One region of the Paenibacillus sp. MAH-35 genome, then DNA from elsewhere that is predicted to be linked to it. Evidence: predicted binding sites of a transcription regulator. Region 1 holds the regulator's gene; the other holds the start of a gene.

Region 1 (11,740 bases):
ATTCGGCTAACGGCGCACTAGCTGCCCACCGGGCGGGACTGCACTGCGTAATCGTGCCGAATCCGGTCACGGAGGCGCTGCTGTTCGGCGAGCACCGGAAACGTCTGACGACGATGGAGGGGCTTGATCTGGCCGGGCTGATCTCCGAGCTGACTGTAGTTTAACGAATGCAGCGGTTCGGCCTTTGTTCCGGTAAGAACCGGCGGCTCGCATGCCGGGCCGAAACGAGAGATTTGCGACACTTTTTACCCTGAATCGACAGGCACTTGTACCGCTTACTTTCTAGTTTCAAAAAAAGGTAAGGTATGGTATATTAAATTTCGAGTACAACCAACGTCACATTCGTTATCATCTCAATGGCAAACTTGCCGAAAGGCAGGGACGCAAAGCTTCAGGTCTAACGCTCCACGCTCGATGAGCCATGACAGCTGGGCTGCCGACAACGTTCGCTTCAGCGATAAGTATTGCTGTGATCGGCCGTCCCTGTTCAGGGGCGGCTTTATATATGGCGGGCTTCTCCGCAGCAGTTCGTTTGCAGGATTCGAATATGCAGTTGAAAGGGAAGAACCCTATGCAGCGTATGGATTTAATACGGGCGTGCCTCCAATCCGTGTACCGAAGCGAGAAGTGGTTGTTCGTCGCGCTCGCACTGGTCGTCGGCGTCTGCGCGATTCTGTTTAGTAAGGCGGATGCCGCAAGCGTGGCGGCCTCGTGTACATTTGCCGGCTTTCTGCTCGCCTCCGTCATTTTTCGGGGGAAGCCGCCCGTTTTTTATGTGCTGACGGGGCTTGCTTTATTCGTATACGCTGCAGCCTTGCAGCTTGACGTATGGTATGCCGAATTGTTCATCGCTTACCCGCTGTTGCTTATGTACGCTCTCCTAATGCCCAATCCCCTGTATATGCTAGTGGCCGCGCTTGCGGTTGGCCTCCATCTGTATACCGTCACCGACGACTCGGAACCGTTCGCGCGGATCGCCCACCTGGTTTTTTTCTCGTTTATTGCTCTGGCCAATATTCTCCTCGCCTCTTATATTAAACATCTGGAGCAGGAACGAAACGAATACCGCCATCTGAGCGGAATCGACTCGCTGACCGGCCTTGCTTCGCTGCAACAGACGCTGCAATTTGGTCAAAGACTGCTGGACGACGGCAGGACGGTCCGGGTGCTGCTGATCGATCTGAATTTTTTCAAGCAAATCAACGACACCTACGGCCACATGATCGGAAACCGCGTCATTATGCTTATCGCCGACTACCTGCGGGAGATGATTCGCGATGTAAACGGTATCGCCGGGAGGCTGGGCGGGGACGAGTTTGTCGTCATCGTCGAGGATGCCCCCCGGTTTGAGAATATGCGGCAAAAGCTGCTGGACGAGCTGAACGGCAAGTCGTTTATCCCCGACGACGGGCTGCCTCCGGTATCGTTGTCCTTTTCGGTCGGCGTAGCGGTATCGTCAACCGAAGAGACGGTACATATCGAGGAACTGCTGCACGGTGCCGATCTGAATATGTATGAATACAAGCTGCAGCATAAGCTGCCGGCTTATCTCGGCAAAACGGCCGACCTGATCGAGCATAATCCGGCGCCGATCTGTACGTTCGACCGCAAAGGCAAGCTGCTGGCGATTAATCCCGCCGTCTCCGGGCTGCTCGGATATTCTGCCCAGGAGTTAACCAGACGCCAGTTCGTCGCGCTCATTCATCCTCAAGACCGATTGAAAGCGTTGACATCTTTTCAGGAAGCGATGGAAGGCAACTCCGTGCATCTGGAGCTGAGGCTCATACATAAAGAAGGCTATACGGTCGAAGTGGACGTGACGAACATACCGATTATCGCCGATCTTCAAATCGTCGGCATATACGGAGTGGCCAAAGACGTTACGGACCGCAAAAAATCCGAAGAGCTGCTGCGCAACTCCGACCGTCTCGCGGTGATGGGGCAATTGGCCGCAGGTTTGGCGCACGAGATTCGCAACCCTCTTACTGCGCTGAAAGGGTTTATTCAGCTGCTGCAATCGTCCCCGAAGGAGAACAAGTCGTATTATCCGATCATGTTGACGGAGCTCGACCGGATCAATTTGATCCTTAATGAATTTTTGCTGCTGTCCAAGCCGCGTCCGACGCTTTTTGGGGATACTGATATTCGGGTAGTCATTCGTCATGTGGTGACGCTGCTCGATACGCAAGCGATCCTCAGCAAGGTGCGGATCGTCATCGTGGAGAAGGAGGATCTCCCGGTCATCCGCTGCGATGAGAACCAGATGAAGCAAGTGTTCGTCAATGTGCTGAAAAATGCGATCGAAGCGATGCCGGACGGCGGCGAAGTGACCGTTACGACGTTATTGTCCGAGCAGGACGTTGTCGTACGCGTGCAGGACGAAGGCGACGGCATATCGGATGAGCTGATCTCGCGGATTGGACAACCCTTTTTCACGACCAAAGATAAAGGAACGGGGCTTGGCCTGATGGTGTGCAATAACATTATGGAGAACCACGGTGGAAGGTTGACGATCCGAAGCGTTCCGGGCAAAGGGACTACGGTGGAAGTCGAGCTCCCGATCCGGGAAGGTGCGGCGCAGGAAGACCGGCTGGTCCGAGTATAGCCTTTCATTTTCCTATATGAAAGGTACTGGAGAAGTATGGTACAATAATGCAATTGAGGGTTTGCGAAGGAGTGTTGGCATGAAACCACCGGTTCACGAAGTAGCCGGTCAAGCTTTGGATAAAGCGATCGTAGTCAGTCTGGTGCTGAAGGGGGACCGGTTATCCGACGACAGAGTCCAGCATTCGCTGGATGAGCTCATCCGTCTGGCCGACAGCGCCGGAGTCGAAGTGCTTCATTCGGTCGTACAGTCAAAGGACTCGATCGATTCGAAATGGTTTATCGGCAAAGGGAAAGCGGAGGAAGTGCGCGATCTTGCCGTGCAGCTTGGAGCCAATACGGCGATTTTCGACCAGGAGCTGTCCGGGGCGCAGGTCCGCAATCTCGAGCACGCGCTGGACCTGAAGATCATCGATCGCACTCAGCTGATTCTCGATATATTCGCACAGCGGGCCAAAACCCGCGAAGGCTTCCTCCAGGTGGAGCTGGCGCAGCTCAGCTACTTGCTGCCCCGGCTGTCCGGACACGGAGTGAATTTGTCGCGTCTTGGCGGAGGCATCGGCACGCGAGGTCCCGGGGAAACGAAGCTGGAGATGGATCGGCGGCATATTCGCAACCGGATCAGCGAGCTGCGTCATTCGCTCCAGGAAGTGAAACGGCATCGGGAACTGCACCGCGAGCGGAGGAAAAAAACCGGCGTGTACCAGGTGGCGCTGGTCGGATATACGAACGCGGGCAAATCGACGCTGCTGAACCGGATGACGTCAGCGGACGTATACGCCGAGAATCAGCTGTTCGCCACGCTGGACCCGACGTCCAGAGCGCTGCGGCTGCCCAGCGGGCAGGAAGTCGTGCTGACCGATACGGTAGGCTTTATCCAAAACCTCCCGCATGACCTGGTCGCTGCGTTCCGTGCGACACTGGAGGAAGTGAACGAAGCCGATCTGATCCTGCACGTGGTCGACAGCGCAAGCGAGATGAGAGAAAGGCAGATGGCCGTTGTCGACGAAGTGCTGCTCGAGCTTGGAGCCCAGGGGAAACCGCGCATTACCGTGTTCAACAAAATCGATAAGGCGGCGGATGGAAGCGGCGCGCTGCTAAGCGCAGACGGCGATTCGTTGAAGGTGTCCGCGTTCTCGGAGACGGATCTGGAGCTGCTGAAGCTCTCGATTCAGGAGAAGCTGATGGGCGGGACGAAGCGGTTTCTGATTCCCGCCGCCCGGGGCGACCTGATCTCGCTCGTCTACAGACTAGGCGATGTGCTGGAGCAGGAAATCGAAGGGGATGACATCCGCTTTGACGTGCGTGTGAAACAAACCGAATTCGAGAAACAAGGATATATGCTTCAGGCCTTTATAGCGCAGGAAGCGATACAGCTAGAGGGAGAGAGTTACTGAACATGAACGTACCTGACAAAATCGGCGCGCTGATGGAGGAAGCCGAAGCGCTTGCGGAGCCGAAGCTGAAACAGATCGACAAGCGGGTCGACCACAACCAATGGAAAGTGATCCGCGCTTTCCAGAAGCATAAAGTAAGCGATTATCATTTCGCCGGCTCGACCGGTTACGGCTATAACGACCGGGGGCGCGAAGTGCTGGATCTCGTATACGCCGACGTGTTCGGAGCGGAGGCGGGCCTTGTCCGGCCGCACTTCGTCTCCGGCACGCATACGATCGGCACGGCGCTGTTCGGCCTGCTGCGTCCCGGCGACTTGCTGCTGTATATGACCGGCAAGCCGTACGATACGCTGCATAAAGTGATCGGCAAGCCGGGAGACGGGACCGGATCGCTGCAGGACTGGGGAGTGCGCTATGATGAAGTGGCGTTGTCCCCGGACGGGATGCCGGACTGGAACCGGCTCGCGGACAAGCTGAGGACGGACCCGCCCAAGGTGGTCGGCATCCAGCGTTCACGGGGGTACGACTGGCGACCGTCCTATACGGTCGCCCAAATCGCCGAGATGGTGAGGTTCGTCAAAGAGCTTGTTCCTTCTGCGATCATATTCGTCGACAACTGCTACGGAGAATTTACGGAGGAAGCCGAACCGACCGAAGTCGGGGTGGATCTGATGGCCGGCTCGCTGATCAAAAATCCGGGCGGGGGAATCGCTCCGACCGGCGGATATATTGTCGGCAAAAAGGAACTAGTGGAGCTGGCGGCGTACCGGCTCACAGCTCCCGGGATCGGCGGCGAGGTCGGAGCGATGCTCGGGGTGACGAGAGACTTTTTCCAAGGCCTATTCCTCGCGCCGCATCTTGTCGGACAAGCTCTCAAGGGGAGCGTATTCGCATCCGCGATGTTCGAGCGGCTCGGCTTCGATACCCATCCGCGCTGGAACGATGAGCGGACCGATCTCATTCAGGCGATCCGGTTCACGTCCGCGGATCATCTGATCGCATTCGTTCAAGGCATTCAGAAAGCGGCGGCGGTCGACTCCCATGTCGTCCCCGAAGCTTGGGAGATGCCCGGCTATGAACACCCCGTCATTATGGCGGCGGGAACGTTCATCCAGGGAGGCAGTCTGGAGCTGTCCGCAGACGCGCCGATCCGTTCCCCGTACATTGCATACATGCAGGGCGGACTCACTTATGCTCATGTCAAGTGGGGCGTCGTGATGGCCCTTTCCAATATGATGAATAAAGGATTGTTGTAATTAAACCTTACACGCATTGACATGTTTATGTTCGATATGTACAATGAACTTATATCCTTTACATGTCGGAGTGGTGTACAATGAGCGACGAAATTCGCCGCAACATGGCTTTATTCGCAATCGGAAGCGTCATGAAACTGACCGATTTGACTGCGCGCCAAATACGCTACTACGAGCAGCATGAGCTGATCGTTCCGGCCAGGACGGACGGGAATCAACGTTTATTTTCATTTAACGACGTTGAACGTCTGCTCCAGATTAAGGCGCTGATCGAGAAGGGCGTCAACATCGCGGGTATTAAGCAAGTGCTTAATCCGGTGAATAAGGACTCCGAAGAGGCGACGGTCATCACGGACGAGACGCAGGTAAAACGCAAGGAACTGTCCGATTCCCAGCTGCACAAAATGTTGAAACAGGATCTGTTGACCGGCAACCGCCGCGGCAAGGTTTCCCTCATCCAAGGGGAGCTGTCCCGTTTTTTTACTAAATAAAGGAGGAATTATTCCGTGTCTCAACCGCATTATACGAAGGAAGATATTTTACGCATCGCCAAAGAAGAAAACGTCCGCTTTATCCGTCTTCAATTCACCGACTTGCTCGGCACGATCAAAAACGTCGAGATTCCGCGCAGTCAATTGGAGAAGGCGCTCGACAATAAAATGATGTTCGACGGTTCCTCGATCGAAGGCTACGTGCGGATCGAAGAATCCGATATGTATTTGTATCCGGATCTGAATACGTGGGTTATTTTCCCTTGGGTCACGGAAGATCGCGTTGCCCGTCTCATCTGCGACGTGTACTTGCCTGACGGACGTCCGTTCCCGGGCGACCCGCGCGGCATTCTGAAGCGTGCGCTGGAAGAGGCTTCCGAGATGGGGTACACGGCGATGAACGTGGGGCCTGAGCCGGAGTTTTTCCTGTTCAAGACCGATGAAAAAGGCAATCCGACGATGGAGCTGAACGACCAGGGCGGTTACTTCGATCTGGCGCCTACCGACCTTGGCGAGAACTGCCGCCGCGAGATCGTTCTGACGCTGGAGGAAATGGGCTTCGAGATCGAAGCATCGCACCATGAAGTGGCGCCGGGTCAGCACGAGATCGACTTTAAATATGCCGACGCGGTTAAAGCGGCCGACCAGATCCAGACGTTCAAGCTCGTCGTCAAGACGATCGCCCGCCAGCACGGACTGCATGCTACCTTTATGCCGAAGCCTCTGTTCGGGGTGAACGGTTCCGGTATGCATTGCCACCAATCGTTGTTCCAAGGCAGCGAGAACGCGTTCTACGACGAGAGCGACAAGCTCGGCCTCAGCACCACGGCTCGTCACTACATGGCCGGCGTGCTGAAGCATGCCCGCGCCTTCGCGGCGATCACAAACCCGACGGTCAACTCGTACAAGCGGCTCGTACCGGGCTACGAAGCGCCTTGTTACGTCGCATGGTCGGCGAGCAACCGCAGCCCGATGATCCGGATTCCGGCTTCCCGCGGACTGAGCACACGGGTAGAGGTGCGTAACCCGGACCCTGCGGCAAATCCTTATCTGGCTTTGGCTGTCATGTTGAAAGCAGGTCTGGACGGGGTGAAGAACAAAACTCCGCTGCCGGCTCCGACCGACCGCAACATTTATGTCATGTCCGAAGAAGAGCGTGAAGAACAAGGAATTCCGAGCTTGCCGTCCGATTTGCACGAGGCGATCGTCGAGCTGATGAATAACGAAGTGATTTGCGAAGCTTTGGGCGAGCATGCGCTCACCCACTTTATCGAGCTGAAAGAAATCGAGTGGGATATGTATCGGACCCAGATTCACTCTTGGGAACGCGATCAGTATATGACGTTGTATTAATAGAGAAATCCCCGTTTGGCGTGAGCCGGCGGGGATTTTCTTTGTGGCGGCGGCCTTTCGCGGCAACTCGTGCATGGACTTGCATCACGCGAAGATCAACGGCACCGGAACCGGAAAATGTCCAGGATGATGCCGATCGGAATCCGGATCGTAATAAATACCCGGTTTACACCGCTATAGACGCGCAAGCGGATCGAATTGGCCCCGACACTTACCAAACAGCCGGTAAACGTATTAAATAAGGTCCGCACGACAACAACTCTTCCTACCAGACGCAGGGCGTTTCTTCTAATCCTTCTCTGCGTGGCCGGAGACACGCGTCTGCCTGAATTTATTTGAATCTCCTTAGACATGTCATCTCTCTCCTATTGGTCAATTCTGCGGCGATCCTAACCCGCAACGACAGTTTACGAAGAGAAGCCCCGGGGGGACACGGCGGTTGCCCAGCTCGCAGGGGGATAGGGCTCGATGAAACAGGGGAGCGGATCGGATATGCTGGAAAAGTGATCAGGAATACAGTACACAAGCCGATATTCCCATGTTACGATGAACTCTGACGCAACATCTCGCCCGAGTAATCGGAGCCCCTGTGGATGGAGGTAAACGAACGAATGAGTTGGACCGATTCATCAGGAATGAGTACAAAAACAGGGAATGGCTCGGCTTCTGCGGGTAATGAAGCGATACGTCCGGGCGGCGGGTTAGCGTCGACGAGCGCCGTACCCGTATCTGCTGCCGGCTTGGTTGATTCGAGCGCGGATATCTGGGTGACCAAAAGCGGGGAGTTTTTTCATATCTCAAGCCGCTTTGACGATGCACATACGATTACGATCGAGACGTCGCGGAGCGGTTCCCGAAATGGCAGCTTTAACTTTATCCGGACTCGAATCGGGCCTGAGATCATCCATGCCAACCATGACGATATTACGCCTGTTCGTACATTCAATACGGTAGGGGCGAACCACGGGTATACGTGTGTAGTGAAGGTGTCCATGGCCGGACACGACAAAACGGCGGACGATCTGGGATCGCAATGGACGGATGGTACGACAACCTACACGCTGCTGGACGTAAACGGCGATCATCTTACATGGGGGTGCCCGTATACGGTGACGAACGGGATCGTATCCGCTCTGCTTGCCCAACCCGGGCAAGATCTCACTCCTGTAAGCGGTGCCGTCCATACACAGCCGGTGAACGTCAGCGTCCTTGTACCGGGGGCTCAGCTCTATCCGTCCATCAACAACATAAAGGTGCAATATTTGCTGGACGGCAAGGAAATTACGGAGGACGGGATGTTCTCGGGTACAGTTCTGAAGGTGCACGAATCTTATTGCATTATGGACTATAGGGCGATCATAGATTTCGCGCAATCCCATCCGGGAGTGAGTTATGTGAACGATTCGGTAGCGGGGGCTGTTCGGCTCTCGATCGTGTATACGTTCAGGAAGGGCGGCCGCTGTCATATCTCCCATAACTTCAAGGCTTTGCAGAAGCTGCAAGTCATGGACTGCGGCTTTCTGCAGTCGATGCCGATGAGTTTGTCCGGTCATACGCTCAGCCGTTATATGCCGGATGTGAAGATCAAAAGCGGGCAGGATTTTCAAAATATAGTGGATATGACCGGTTACAGTATGAATCTCGTATATGGCCCATCCGATTATGCTGACCCGGCCAAGCCTCCCAACCGATATGTCGACTGGCTGCGGGACGGCAGCGGGTTGGGGAAGGTCGGTTTTACAATGGGATATATCGTCGACAAAACGAACAGCAAAAACGCCGATCGGGCGGCTCAAACATCGAGAGGCTGGGATATGCGCAGCACGAGGAAAAGCTATCCGATCGCGATGAGCGGACTGATCTTAAATGCCGGGGACTACAAAACGTTCATGGGATACCGGAACTACTTGTCGCCGGTTGAGGCGGGGCAAGCCACCAATCTAAGCGTAGTTCAAGACGACAAAGATACATATGTGTACATCGATTACCACGTCCCCGTTACCGGAGCGAATCTCAAGCTCCCCGAACATATAGGGAAAACCGTATCTGTGATCGATCACGTAAACTTTACGCTTCATAACGATATAGTAGACAGCGACGGCATTACCTTCAGTATTACTGCCGGCCATGGCTATGCGATCTTGAAAGTACACTGATCCCCGCTACCCCGAGCGAGCCGGTCGTGGGGATCTGGCTGCGGCCGGACAGCGCATGTATCACGAAATACAAGGTGCGCAAGACAGCTGTCAGTGCGATTAGACAGCCAGAGCCCTGACCGGATATCCGGCAGGGCTCTCTTGGCGTACGGATTATGGCTCGTCCCGTAAGAGGGGCGAGCCAACATGAGACTTAGTGAATGTCGCGGAACAATCCGATTACTTTCCCCAGGATCGTTACGTTGCGGAGACGAATCGGGTCCATAGACGGATTCTCCGGCTGGAGCCGAATATGGTCGCGCTCCTTGTAAAACGTCTTGACGGTCGCTTCGTCATCTTCGGTCATGGCGACGACGATATCGCCGTTGTTCGCGGTCGGCTGCTGCTTAACGATAACGTAGTCGTTATGGTGAATGCCGGCTTCGATCATACTTTCTCCGACGACGCGAAGCATGAATACGCTGTGGTCGCCGACGAAATGACTCGGAAGCGGGAAATACTCTTCGATATTCTCGGTTGCCGTAATCGGCATACCTGCCGTTACTTTGCCGACTACCGGTACACGCGCAATCGAGAAGGAAAATACGGAGGCGGATTCGTCATGGGCGCTGAGCACCTCGATCGCTCTAGGCTTGGTCGGGTCTCTGCGGATGTAACCTTTCTTCTCGAGCCGGTCCAAATGACCGTGTACGGTAGAGCTGGACGCAAGCCCGACGGCTTCGCCGATTTCCCTTACGGAAGGCGGGTAGCCTTTATCGCGTACTTCGTTCTTGATAAATTCCAGTATCGCTTGTTGGCGATTGGAAACCTTGCTCACGATCATCACTCCCATTACGGACATTTTATATGGGTAAATTATACCACAGAACTCGAGTTCGTACAAACATAAGTTCGAGTATAGGTCTTGAACAATTCAACCATCCGGTAACATGTCGTTCTGATGTATATAAAGTATTCGTTTGTAGTGTACATGATATCGTTGACTCCTATATTGGGCCATTTTATAATGAAATCAAGAAAAATATAACAATTATAGCATTCTGTAATGTATGTTATTGTAGTTGTTATATACATCAGATCCGACCGCAGAAGGAGAGGAGGTGTTCCGGATGGGATAAGGCCGATGTAGGGGGAGATATACGGTGCAGCAAAGGAGGACCGGTGATTGAAGAAAAAACCGACGCATGAGCAATTTCAGAAACAGCTGGATCATATGGTACAGACGCTGCGAGCAGACATTCTGGAAGGAAAGTATGCAACCGGCGACTACTTGCCTTCGGAGCTTGAGCAGGCGAAGATGTTCAGATTAAGCAACAAGTCGGTGCGCAAAGGGCTGGACATACTGAATGCGGAAGGCTGGATCGAGAAGATCCCGCGGGTTGGCAGCCGGGTGCTGGCGAAGCGGGAGACGGTTCGTCTGACCGTCGGGATTAACCGTACGGATGAGGTCAACATGAAATTATCCGGACTCGCCGAGCTTTTTTGTAAGCGCTATCCTTGGATCGAGCTTGAGTTTGTGCCGTTTGTATCGGATCTCGGCGGACCGGGCGACCAGCGGAAGCTGGCGGAATTCGATGCGATCGTCATCAACCACCTTCAATTTCAGCGGATGAAAGAGAGTGGTCATCTTCCCCTGTTCGCCCCTTTGCCGGAGAAGCGGGAGATCTACCCGTTCCTTTCGGGACTGTTCAAGGACGGCGGGATGCATTATGTGTACCCGATCATCTTTTCCCCGATCGTGCTTTGTTACAATAAGCGGCATTTCCGCGAACGGGGCTTGGCCGAGCCGGACGGCAGCTGGACCTGGGACGACCTGGTCCGCAACGCCATCGAGCTTACGAACGGGAACGGGAGATTCGGATTCGCCTTTTATTTGCTGAATGAAAACCGCTGGCCGCTCTTCTGGCTCCAGGCGGGGGAAGATCTCCGGCAGGAAGGCCGCAGCCCGGAATCGCTCCGGCACTCCCGTCTGATGGACGCGGCGAGACTGTGCAAAAGTATCATCAGCAACCGCGATTTTTTCCCGATGTTCTTATCGGAGAACAACCGGGAGATCAATGCGATGTTTCAGGAAGGCCGGCTGTCGATGGTCATCAACAGCTATATGGGAATGAACGATTGGCAGGAGTCTCCCGGTCTGGAATACGACGTGTCTCCGCTTCCTTACATGAACGAGCCGATCACTTTGATGATCTCTCAAGGCGTGGGAGTGCTCAAGCAAACCGGGCATCCGGAGGAAGCGATGCTGCTTGCCGACTTCCTCACGTCGCTGCCGGGCCAGCAGTACATCGGCAGCCACACGCTCAGCATCCCGAGCCACTGGGGAGCGGATTCGTCCCCGAATAAGAAGGCGTTTGCAGTGCCCGGCCGATATTCGATGTACCGGGAAATGATGTTTTCGTACCGGACGCACGCCTCGCTCGGCATCCCGGCGCTGTCGTATTCGCATATTTTCAAGCATGTGCGGGCTTATTGGGCCGATC
Region 2 (11,740 bases), on a different contig from region 1:
CGGCATCACATTCGAACCGCGTCTGGAGTCGCTTACGAAAAATCCGGACGTTTCGCCTAATTCCGACACCGCGCCACCGCTTCTGCTCACCCACATGGTCAAAATGGTGTACGGCAAAGAGCCGATCTCCGACTGGCCGAAGGTAATCGAGGAGTGGAAATCGAAGGGCGGCAACGAGGTTATCAAGGAAGCGACCGACAAGTTCAACAAAAAAGAAGGAATCACGATGCCGCGGCGGTAAGGCCGGACGCGGGCGCGGCTTTCTTCGGAAGGGATGTCCCCAAAGTCATTAATCGTTTTTTTGAGCCTCATCCAGAACCGATTCCCTCAAGAAAAAGGACCTCAGTCTCCACCTTACGTGGAATTTGGGGTCCTTTTGCTCGGATATTGGGACGCCTCTGTCACGCGGACACTTTTGGCCCCCCTCTTTTCCGTGCATAGATCGATGTATATTTACCGTGGTGAAGGGGAAAAGGATTCCCTTTACTGATCGGGTCAGCGAAAAGGGTGCATCTCCCATCAGTTGGTGGAAATAAGGGGTGCAAACCGCTTCTATTCGTTTCCGTTTGTCGAAAAGGCCGAAAATAGAAGGTGCCAAAGAGACTGTCGATTCATTGTGTAGAAATGTTAGCAAGACCGTTCCAAGTGAAAAGTTACCTTCTTCTGCTCAAACAGGTTGTCCGGAATCCCTTGATTGAATAAGGATTGTAAGGTAGGGGATTCCAGACAAAACTCGCCAGAAGGTAATCTTTTCCCTTTCCACTTGGTTGTCCACAATGAATCGACAGCCTCGCCAAAGACTCCTATTTTGTTCCGGGCTCACACGCGTAGACGGTTTTTCCTGCCGCTATTTTTAGGAAGATCCTGTTTCCGGGGTTACTACGCAGGGTCCTGAGTAGCAGCCTTCTGGGCAGGAACGGGTTTTTGCTGCCGGCTACGGGAGGCGATTCGCTCCACCCGGGGCCTCGGCCTGGGCCGGCCCTAATCGTCGATGGTGAGCCTGCGTATACATTCGGGACTGTCGTTTCTGACATTGCCGACGCCGGCGGCGACCGGGTAGGCCGTCATCTGCTCGGCCGGATAAGGCCGCAGCAGACCGAGCAGCAGGGACGTTTGGCGCATGCTGCGGTCCAGCCAGATTGCCTCCTGCTCCGGCGGGACGATGACCGGCATCCGGTCGTGAATGTCCGCCATCAGCCGGTTGGGGGTCGTCGTAATGACCGTGCATGTGCTGACTTTGCGTCCGTCCGGGGTTGTCCACGACTCGTACAGGCCGGCCATCGAGAAGAGCGATTCGTCCTTCATCGTAATGCGCATCGGCTGTTTGCCGCCGTCCTGCTTTTTTTTCCACTCGTAAAAGCCGTCCGCCGGGATAAGGCACCGTCTGCGCTCGAAGGCGGTCCGGTAAGCCGGCTTCTCCGCTACGGTTTCGGCGCGGGCGTTGATCATTTTGAACCCTGCCGCTTCGTCCTTCGACCATTCCGGCACGAGCCCCCATTTCAATTCCCCGATCCGGTTGCTCGCCCCGTCGTTAATAACGGCAACCACCATTTGGCCCGGGGCTACGTTATATTTCGGACGGTGGTACAGCGGGAAAAACGGATCGATCTGATACCGCATCAGCAGTTCCTCAAGCGTGACCGTAATTGTGTATCTGCCGCACATGGATAGTCCTCCTTACGGGAAAGTTTGTTCGCATCTATGACGAATCCGGGAATGTTACTTGGGGGATTCTCCCATCATTCAATAATCCAGTTGCATCAAACGAACGAGTGGAACAAGGGAACCGATGCGGCGTTCGGATTTTGGCGAAAGGGGTTACGCTCTAGCTTGACGGATGAAAACGGCATGAAAGCGCGAATTTCGGTATATCAGGCCCCCCTTTACGTAGGGCCTTTATCGTAGAAAAGGCTTGTGGAGCTGCTGCTCTTACCTCCATTGTACGCTTTTCAAACCGCATCTTCCAGTTAGCCTCCCGTATGCCGGGAGCGGCCGGAGCCGGACGAAGTTGGCGCGCATCAAAATTTTCCCTCTTGAAACAGGAATATATGTTCGCTTATTGTATATACTAGTAAGGGAACGTTTGTTCTTATTTGTGAGGCTGGAAGTATACGATTTTAGCCGAGTTGAACGGTTACCGCTTGCAAGAAAGCTCCCACTTGTGCAGAGTTCGTCGTAGAGAAGGCTTCGCTTAGTCACATAGTCGCTTAGTCGGCTTAGAAGCTTTTCTAAAAAAGGGGATGTTCGAATGGGTGAAGGTGGGACGATGCACATGCCGGACGGAATCAAGCGGACCCCGCTGGAGACGCAGGAAGAGCTGCAATGGGTGCTCGATTACATGCTGCTGCCGGTCGTGCTCGATGTGCTGGAGCGCGATATCCGGACGCTCGATACGCTCGAGCTGAAGATGCCGTTGCTGTATATCAAAAGCTTAAGAAAAGTGCAGGATCGGGTAAGCGGCGAAATGGCCGCCCTTCGCGGCAAGCTGAAAAGCCGGGGAATCCGGATTTACGATCAGCGGCGGGCGAAGGAGCAGCTCGAGGCGGATTTTATGTGCAGGGGCTACCACCGCAAATGCTCGATGCTGTGGGGGCTCGTCAAATCGGAGGTAGAGCGCAAGCTGAGCGTTTATTTGGAGCTCGATCTGGCTCAGTGATGATGGCGGGAAGTTGGCTCCTTGTAACGGTACGCCGGCGTCCCGGGTACGAACGACCCTCCCGCGGCTGCGGCGGAATAGGCGAATGGCTGGCAGGACAAGATTGGGGGAATGACAACATGGGGAAGAAACTGGAAGGGAATGGTCTGTTCGAATCATCACGTATGATGCTGCCGGAACATAAGGCGCAGTTTGCGGCCAAGCAGAAGGAGACCGGGCATCGGCAACGCCCTCTGCTGGACGACCAGGCGCTGGAACAATACGCGCTGCTGCTGCTGGAGTCGACGGAACGGCAGACGGATGTCGTCATCTGCGTCTTCGATCCCGTCCGGGACGAAACCGTCCAAGGGAGAGTGGTCAAAATCGACTTTACGCTGCGTCGGGTGAAAGTAGCCTGCGCTGGAGAGACTGTCTCGATCCAGTTTGCGGATATCGTCAACGTTACACGGGGGTAAGAGGACTGGGCGGGTTCAGGCCGCAGACTTAGGAATTGAGGCTTTGCAAGTCCGCTCGGGGCAGCTTGCAGCTCGGCAGGGCTGGGCGGAACAGCGGCCCGCCCGAGTCTGTCGAACAGCAGCGCCGCTGGCTGACTGAAGCGCGGTCGCATTCTCCCGGCAAGGGCCGGTTGGGCGGGCAGGTGGCTGCTGGATGCTAGAAAAAGCCGCTCCCGCTCTGCCGGTGTGCCGAAGTTCAGGTACATGGTATCCGGAACAGGGAGCGGCCGGGTGTTGGCAAGAATGACGCTAGCGGCTGTTCCGCAGGGGCAGCGTCACCTCTTGCCGGGCGATGACGGCCGGCAAATCCCGGTAAGCGTCCGCCAGCCAAGGGTGGACGACTTTAAGCTTATCCTTTTGCGACCACAGGTAGCCGATATACGCCATCGCTCCATGCTCCAGCGACTCTTCGAGCTGGGCGTTCAGCTCGGCCAGATACGGCGGGGTTCCCGCCTGATCCCACGAGATTTTATCGGCGACGAAGACGATCCGGTCCAGCAGCGTGGAAGGGGCTCGCAAGGTCGTATGGCAGCCGATCGCATCGAGCACGTCCTGCCGGGTTATCCCGAACAGATCCCGGGCTACGGCAACGGACAGCTTCTGGTGGATGATCATCGGGAACGCCTCTTCTTCCGGGAGCACTTCGATGCCGAGATTGCGGGCCACGACAGCCCGTTCGGCGCTCGGATAGATGGCGCTGCTATCGTGCAGCCAGCCGGCGGTTTCCGCCGCGTCCGGGTCCGCGCCGAACCGCATCGCGAGAGAGCGGGCTTCGGCGCCAACCATGATGCTGTGCTCCGCCGTCTTGGGGCAGCCGTGCGATTCGAGAAACCGGCGTACGTCCGCTGCCGTATCGCCGCTGTGCTGAAAGGTACGGGCTTCCGTTTCAAAAAAAGGATGCAAGGGTGTTCAAACTCCTTCCAGAGATATTGTTTTATCCCAGTTTACCATACAACCGATTCGCTGCCCCGGCCGCCGTTAAAAACCTTTTGCTCCCGTTACCCTTTCGGCCTTATAGTAGAGAAAGTGGAAACATGGCGTTCGGGCAAGAAAGCGGCGTTATGCGGGGCGAAAGTGGCGGACCAGGACTTTGGAAGCGGGCTGTTATCGGCGGCAACCCATGATGAGTGCTTTGGCTGTACGGGGAGAAAGGACAATGCGAAGGGAAGGGCGGACGCTATGAACGGTTCGCCATGCAGCGATTGCAACGCGCGGTCTAAGACGTATGGCGCCGGATGCCGTTAATCGGCTTCGGGGGGAATCGGCACAAGTGGCAACAACGGTATTGGCTATCCTTATTTTTATTCTGACGATGACCTTCGTCATCTGGCAGCCGCGGAATCTCGGTATCGGCTGGTCCGCGTCGGGCGGGGCGCTGCTGGCGCTGCTTGCCGGGGTGGTCGGCTTGCACGATGTGGCGACCGTGGCCGGCATCGTTTGGAACGCGACGCTGACGTTTGTCGCGCTGATCGTGATCTCGGTCATCCTGGACGAGATCGGATTTTTCGAATGGGCGGCGCTTCATATGGCCCGGCTTGCCGGAGGGAACGGCAGACGCATGTTCGTGTACATCATTTTACTGGGGGCGGGGGTATCGGCGTTTTTCGCCAACGATGGAGCGGCGCTTATCTTAACGCCGATCGTGCTTGCCCAAGTTCGGGCGCTGCGGCTGGAGGAAGCGCGGATTTTGCCTTTTGTCATGGCCAGCGGTTTTATCGCCGATACGACGTCGCTGCCGTTTATTATCAGCAACTTGACCAATATCGTGTCCGCCGATTATTTCGGGATCGGGTTCGTCGAATACGCGTCGCGGATGGTGGTTCCGAACTTCTTTTCTTTGGCGGCCAGCGTAGCGGTGCTGTATATCGTGTTTCGCAGAAACGTCCCCGCGCATTACGACACCGCAGACTTAAAGCAGCCGGCAGCGGCCGTTAAGGATAAGCGGCTGTTCCGTATTTCCTGGGCCATTCTCGGCGTACTGCTCGTTGCTTATTTGCTTAGCGAGTGGGTCGTTGTGCCGGTATCGTTTATCGCGGGGGCGGTCGCTTTGCTGTTTTTGCTGGCTTCCCGCGGCAGTCCGGTCGTTCAGTCCAAAAAAGTGCTGCTGGAAGCGCCTTGGTCAATCGTTATATTTTCCATCGGGATGTACGTCGTCGTCTACGGCTTGCGCAACGCGGGACTTACCGATCTGCTGGCCGGCGTGCTGGAGCAGCTCGCCGCATCCGGCTTGCTGGCGGCTACCGTGGGCATGGGAATGATTGCGGCGGTGTTATCGTCCATTATGAACAATTTGCCGACCGTTATGATCGGCGCTTTGGCGATTGACGGCACGTCCACCGAAGGGCTCCTTCGCGAAGCGCTTATCTACGCTAACGTCATCGGCACCGACCTCGGCCCGAAAATGACCCCGATCGGCTCCCTTGCGACGTTGCTGTGGCTGCACATTTTGGCGCGGAAAGGCGTTCGCATCACGTGGGGGTACTATTTTAAAATCGGCGTCGTGCTGACGCTGCCTACTCTGCTCATTACTCTCGGGGGATTGTATGTTTGGCTTCGGGTGTTGGGTGGGGGGTGAGGAACGGGCCGGATAAAGCTACCGTCATATAAACGAATACAAAACGAAGCGTCGCCCCTTTCCATTAGAAAGAAAGGCGGCGCTTTTTTAATGGGAAGGAAAGCGCTGAAGTCGCGTGTTGAAGCTATGTCCCAATTTTGGCATGAGCATAGAACTTTTGCTCGTACTAATGTCTTGCAGCAAACCTGCCTTTGGGTTAAAGTGGATGAAAACGCTGGATTATGCAGGGAATGAAGCGGTGATCCAAAGCTTACTCCAATACTCGTCTGCAGGGTAAAACAAATCGCAAGGCCAGAGAAAAGCATCCCAAACGATCCGGAAGGAGAGCCGTTATGGACCTCATCAACACCGCAAGACTGCGGATCAGACCGTACGAGAAAGAGGAGTTTGTCTCCATTCACCGTATACTCAGCGATCCGGTTACTATGCATTTTTGGCCCTTGCCGTTTACGGAGGAGCAGACTTCGGGCTGGATTCGCAGGAGCTTGGACAGCTATGCGGCCTGGGGATTTGGAAGGGCGGTCATCGAGCTGAAGGAAACGGGCGAAGTGATCGGCGATGGGGGGCTCATGAAAGCTGAGCTGGACGGTACGACCGAGAACGATCTCGGATACATCATTTACTCCCCGTATTGGCATCAAGGGTATGGATATGAAGCGGCACAGGCGATATTGGACTACGGTTTCGTCCATCTCGGACTGCACAGAATTTGCTCCAATATGCCAATCGATCATCACGCCTCGCGGAGAGTGGCCGAGAAGCTAGGGATGACTTTGGAAAAAGAATATATCAACCGCCGAAACCGGAACATCCGGACTTATTTGTTCGCGAAAGAGACGGCGGAAAAAGCTTAATACCAAACCCTTCACCATCGTTTTTTTCATACATATGATCTGCTACAGTTTCGTGTATTCATTACTATTCGCAGGCAGCAGTAGAAAGGCTTAGTATCGGACTTCTCTCCCCAAATCCCCAGAATTACTATGGAAAGGTAAAGGTGAACCGAAATGCTGGACGCGTTTACTAAAAAGAGAATTGAGAATATTTTGGACAGTTACATGGAACAAAAAGTGCCCAAACATGCCAGAGATCAAGTGAAACTCAACTACAAGATCCGCGGTGATTCCGTAACGTTATTCGAGGAAAGAGTCGGGTTTCGCAGCGATCAATGGATTCAACTGCCGATTGCTCAGTTTCGTAGAAATGAAAACAACAAGTGGACCGTTTACTGGCAGGATAGTAAAGATCGGTGGCATCCTGTCGTTGAGATCACTCCAGAAGACGACTTCGAACTCCAATTGCAGGCTGTGGACCGAAATAATCAAGGAGTATTTTGGAAATAGGGGTGCACTTTATGGAGAGCGCTAGAATAGAGCGGATTCGCCAGGGAGAACGCAACTACCACGAAGCTTGCTACGAGGAGTACAAGCTGTTCGAACCGGGCTCTTGGTTGTACGGCCGCTGAGCCGCTCGAAGTCCAGATGGAACTAAATCTGGAGACGGCGGCCGTACAGGAGCTGTTCGGTAGACTTTATCGGGAGTGGAATGTGGTGGAGGCCAGCGTGAAGCCGATGCAATTCCCTATAAACCGGCACGGACGGGAAGTTATTCTGAAAAGCGATGTGGTGACCTTTGCCGCGCAAAAACGAGCTCCGTAAACGGAAAGCGAAAGCATGGATCGCCGAAATCGGACATACAAATCAGGCTAAGGGGGATTCCACTTGGGAGAAGCCAGATTTTATTATCGAAACGAACACGCTCCGCGGCCCAATAAGCCGACCGGTATCGGAGTAGTCGCGATTATCAGACGTGATGACGGCATTTTGCTGGAAAAACGGTCGGACAGCGACCGCTGGGCGATCATTGGCGGGGGCGTGCAGGAGCACGAGTCGCTAACGGATGCGCTAAGCCGGGAAGTTAGGGAAGAAACGGGCTTAACCGTGTGCGGTGTAAAGCTGTTCGGGACGTTTTCGGACCCTTCCAGAATCGCCGCTTTTCCGGACGGCAATGTGAAACGGATCATAACGATCGCATATGAGGTAGAAGTCGAGCCTTTCTCGGAAATCGGGTGCAGCGAAGAGTCGAAAGAGGTGCGATTTATACCGGTCGGTCAACTGCATCAACTCCCTATAGCCGAAACACATCTGCCGATCATTCAGTCGATTGTAACGGGGCAAAGCGTTATATTGGAATAAAGGATCACTAGGGAGGGGCGTCCTATGAACGGCATCGACCCGGTCCGGATCGTCAAGCTGGCGGCAGGGCTCCAAGTTATCATTTGTTTGTGGATCCTCATTCTGTTTGGGTTTAACGGGGTTTTGCACCATTTCATAACCTGGGATTTGTCTGCCGGCCAACGGCTCCTGTTGCTCAGTTTCGTTTCGGGCGTCGTGCTGGCTGCCGGTTCGGTTGGCGTGTTAAGGGGAAAAAGGTGGGGCTGGTGGATTACGGTTACGATGTGCATCTATCTTTCCTTCGTCTCGGTTCAAAACCTGATCCTGCCTGGTCCAGCGATCCGGCCGGGAGTTTCCCTCCTCGTTAGTTTCAGCTTGCTTATCCTCTTTTTTACTGCAGCGGTTCGGAGAACGTATCGGGTGCATCGGCAGAAGCCCGCTGTTTTGTTGATCGTTTCAATAGGTATTGGCGGGATGTACAGGATCGCTATGTGGGTCATTTCGAACAGTATGGTTTCATCCTAATCAAGGCCGGCAGGGAACTTCTCTGACGGCCGGGCGGGAGGACAAGCCTTATGAGCGGTTCCGGCGGCGGCTGAACAAGATCATGCACTATTTTAAAATAATAACGAAGATGTAAGGGGCGCAGCGCACAAGATGGACATCCGGGAAATGAAGCTGGACGATTATGAAGAGGCGGTCGGGTTATGGCGCCAAACGGAAGGGCTGGTGCTGAGCGAAGCGGATTCCAAGGCGAATATCCGGTCGTTTTTGGACAGAAACAGCGGCTTGAGTGCGGTATGCGTTGAAGGGCGGCGTGTGGTGGGGACAGCGCTGTGCGGACATGACGGCCGGAGGGGCTTCCTGTATCATGTTGCGGTAAGCGAACCGTATCGCGGGAAAGGAATTGCCGGGCGGATGGTCGAACATTGTCTGGAAGGGCTGCGGCTGGCGGGGGTAACCAAGTGCCATCTCTTTACCGTCGAAAATAACGAAATCGGGAACCGCTACTGGTCCGGAACCGGCTGGCGGCGGCGAGACGGAATTTTGCTGTATTCGAGGGATCTGCTATGAACGAATTTATCCGGTATACGATTCTATTTATAAGACAAGGCAGCCGGATTTTACTGCTTAACCGCAATTCGGCACCGGCTAAAGGGCTGTGGAACGGAGTAGGCGGCAAGCTCGAAGCCGGAGAAACCCCGATGGCCGGAGTTTTGCGCGAGGCATGGGAGGAAACGGGCATTCGTTTGACCGAGGTGGCGTACAAAGGAGTTGTCAGTTGGGAGTCGGACGTTTCACCGCGCGGAGGAATGCATGTATTTACGGCTGAACTGCCGCCGTCGCTCGCTTACCCGACTCCTGTCCAGATGGAAGAAGGGCTGCTCGATTGGAAGGAGATCGAGTGGGTGCTGTCGGATCACAACTTCGGTATGGGGGAGATTATTCCGCGTTATTTAAGGACCGTACTCGAAGATGACTCTTGTTATGTTCACCATTGTGTGTTTCAACAGCACAAAGTCATTGCTTACGAGCGCAGACAAATGGAGCCAGTGTTAGCCGGGACGGTTACTAGGAAAGGCTGCTAAGATGAAGCAAGAGGTAATCCGAGAGGAGGCTTCACTCACTACGGGATGGAAGACTGGACAACTATTACATACATGAGCCGAGGCACCGCGGTCCAGCGGAACGCTTACCGGATTATCGGATCGTACGGTTTGCTTGAGAAGCTGAAGCCTTTCCGGCCTGTGGTGGTCGGCACGATCCCTATCGCAATCGATATCCCGGGCAGCGATCTGGACATAGCGTGCGAAGTGGAAGATTTTTTATATTTTGAGCAAACGGTTAGAGAGGCGTTCGGTCATCACGAGTTGTTCGGCTACTCTTACAGAAGTGCGGAGCCTCCAAGTGCCGAGCGGGCGGTGGTACGTTTTTGCTGCGACGGTCTTCCGATTGAGATTTATGGAGAGCAGACTCCAGTGGAGCGACAGAACGGATATATCCATATGGTTGTGGAAGCGCGTCTGTTACAATTGTTCGGAGACCATGCCAGAAACGCCGTTATGGCTAAAAAACGGGCTGGGCTCAAGACAGAGCCGGCTTTCGCCGACTATTTCGGGCTCGAGGGTGACCCTTATCAGGCGCTGCTGGAGCTTGCGAAGGAGCCGGATGAACGTTTGTTTCAAATGCTTATAGTCAGATAATGTTGGGTTTGTATACCCTTGACGGGAGCGGGAATTCAGATGAACTATAAAACGATTCTTTTTGACTTTGACGGAACGCTGGCGGATACGCTGCCGGTTTGCATTCATTCGATCGGGGAAGCGTTCTCGAAGTATGACGGGAAATCGCTGAGCGCCTCTGAGGTAGTGGCGATGTTTGGTCCTACGGAGGCCGATATTATACGGCTTAATCTGGGAAACCGCGACTCTGCAGAAGATGCTGTCCGTTTGTTCTACGATTGCTACGTCCGGGAGCACGACCGGATGGTGAAGCCCAATGCCGAAATCAACAGCCTTCTCGAACGTTTGAAGGCGCGCGGACACCGGATGGGCATCGTTACGGGAAAAGGAAGGGCGGCGCTGGATATCTCTTTGGAAAAGCTGGGGATGAGCGGGTATTTTGACGTAACCGTATCCGGCGACGAGATGACGCGCCCCAAACCGGACCCGGAAGGGGTGCTGACGGCGATGAACGCGCTTGGCGGCACTAGGGAGGAGACGGTGTTTATCGGCGACAGCGAGGCGGATATGCGGGCAGGCAAAGGAGCGGGCGTGTTCACGATCGGAGCTCACTGGCTGGAGCATGTGCAGACACACCGTTTTGATACGACCCCCGATTTGTATATAACCCGGGTCGCGGAACTGATTGACTTTCTGGAAGGCTAGGGCGGACTAACCGAAACGGATACATCCAAGGGGGAAGAAATGAAGCCGGATTTGCCTTACGAAGCTATTATTTTCGATATGGATAATACGTTGCTGAGATCGTCTATTAACTTCCCGCAAATTAAAAGCGAAGTGTTCGCTCTGCTGTGCAAGGAACAACTGCTTCCCCCCGGTTTCCCGGTCGGCGACCATACGATCGCTACCTTAATTGAGACGGCTCGACATACGCCCGGGATGACGCCGGCGCTCGATCAAACGGTATGGGAGATTGTCGTAGAAGGGGAGCGGACGGGCATGGCGGGAGCGGGACTGGAGCCGCATGTGCCCGAGGTGCTGGAGCGGCTTCATGGCCGGTATCCGTTAACCGTCCTCACGAACAATGCGTATCAGGCGGCTGTGGAGGCATTGGAACGAACGGGAATTATTCGTTTTTTTGAACATATCGCGGGGCGGGAGCAGATGGATGCGTTGAAGCCCTCCTCTTCCGGAGTGGCCGCGCTGCTTGCGCATTACCCGCATATTCGCCCCGAAAAGTGGCTGTCTGTCGGCGATTCCTGGATCGACGGGAAAGCGGCGCAGGGAGGCGGAGTCGCTTTTCTGGCGTATAACGCAAAAGTGGCGGAGCTTGTGCGAAGAGAAGTTCCGTTCATCGGACATATTCAATCGATGCGGGAGCTGCTTGGTTTTTTGGAATAGTATAGGCATCGCTGCGTAAACGGAGAACGTACACTCTGCACCGAGGGCTGTTTCAAATGTCATTTTGCAATTTTTTGAGCCCCGCTTCAAACCGGTTTCCTTGAGAAAAAGGATCTCGATCTCCACCTTACCGTGGAATTGAAGGTCCTTTCGTTTAGATATGGGACGTTCCCGTGGGACTGACACTGGGGGAATGTGGACTATACAAGGTCGATGCATGTCAAGGCACCAGCTTGTCGTGTCCTTTCGGGTCGAGC

What was found. The regulator LexA, encoded in region 1, represses DNA repair genes until DNA is damaged. The targets are predictions, from matches to a motif close to CGAACATATGTTCG.
Region 2: the regulator LexA is predicted to act here: its motif matches at 2,042-2,055, upstream of AC3Y2E_RS14745 (YhjD family protein).

The regions. Positions count from the first base shown of each region.
Region 1 covers NZ_JBYUPU010000030.1:12,592-24,331, forward strand. Annotated here, with positions in the region: gene AC3Y2E_RS24660 (HAD family hydrolase) at 1-164, shown strand, start outside; cyclic di-GMP riboswitch class I at 349-441, shown strand; gene AC3Y2E_RS24665 (diguanylate cyclase domain-containing protein) at 572-2,605, shown strand; gene hflX (GTPase HflX) at 2,685-4,001, shown strand; gene AC3Y2E_RS24675 (methionine gamma-lyase family protein) at 4,004-5,257, shown strand; gene AC3Y2E_RS24680 (MerR family transcriptional regulator) at 5,338-5,748, shown strand; gene glnA (type I glutamate--ammonia ligase) at 5,764-7,101, shown strand; gene AC3Y2E_RS24690 (hypothetical protein) at 7,197-7,454, opposite strand; gene AC3Y2E_RS24695 (hypothetical protein) at 7,713-9,257, shown strand; gene lexA (transcriptional repressor LexA) at 9,451-10,074, opposite strand; gene AC3Y2E_RS24705 (extracellular solute-binding protein) at 10,423-11,740, shown strand, end outside.
Region 2 covers NZ_JBYUPU010000011.1:148,722-160,461, reverse strand. Annotated here, with positions in the region: gene AC3Y2E_RS14755 (extracellular solute-binding protein) at 1-241, shown strand, start outside; gene AC3Y2E_RS14750 (SOS response-associated peptidase) at 982-1,665, opposite strand; gene AC3Y2E_RS14745 (YhjD family protein) at 2,249-2,656, shown strand; gene AC3Y2E_RS14740 (YolD-like family protein) at 2,776-3,111, shown strand; gene yqeK (bis(5'-nucleosyl)-tetraphosphatase (symmetrical) YqeK) at 3,400-4,053, opposite strand; gene AC3Y2E_RS14730 (arsenic transporter) at 4,421-5,725, shown strand; gene AC3Y2E_RS14725 (GNAT family N-acetyltransferase) at 6,058-6,579, shown strand; gene AC3Y2E_RS14720 (DUF3024 domain-containing protein) at 6,733-7,068, shown strand; partial or broken gene AC3Y2E_RS14715 (class I SAM-dependent methyltransferase) at 7,080-7,181, shown strand; gene AC3Y2E_RS14710 (hypothetical protein) at 7,207-7,383, shown strand; gene AC3Y2E_RS14705 (NUDIX domain-containing protein) at 7,447-7,920, shown strand; gene AC3Y2E_RS14700 (hypothetical protein) at 7,945-8,424, shown strand; gene AC3Y2E_RS14695 (GNAT family N-acetyltransferase) at 8,557-8,973, shown strand; gene AC3Y2E_RS14690 (NUDIX hydrolase) at 8,970-9,488, shown strand; gene AC3Y2E_RS14685 (DUF4269 domain-containing protein) at 9,561-10,103, shown strand; gene AC3Y2E_RS14680 (HAD family hydrolase) at 10,143-10,787, shown strand; gene AC3Y2E_RS14675 (HAD family hydrolase) at 10,827-11,483, shown strand; gene AC3Y2E_RS14670 (hypothetical protein) at 11,704-11,740, opposite strand, start outside.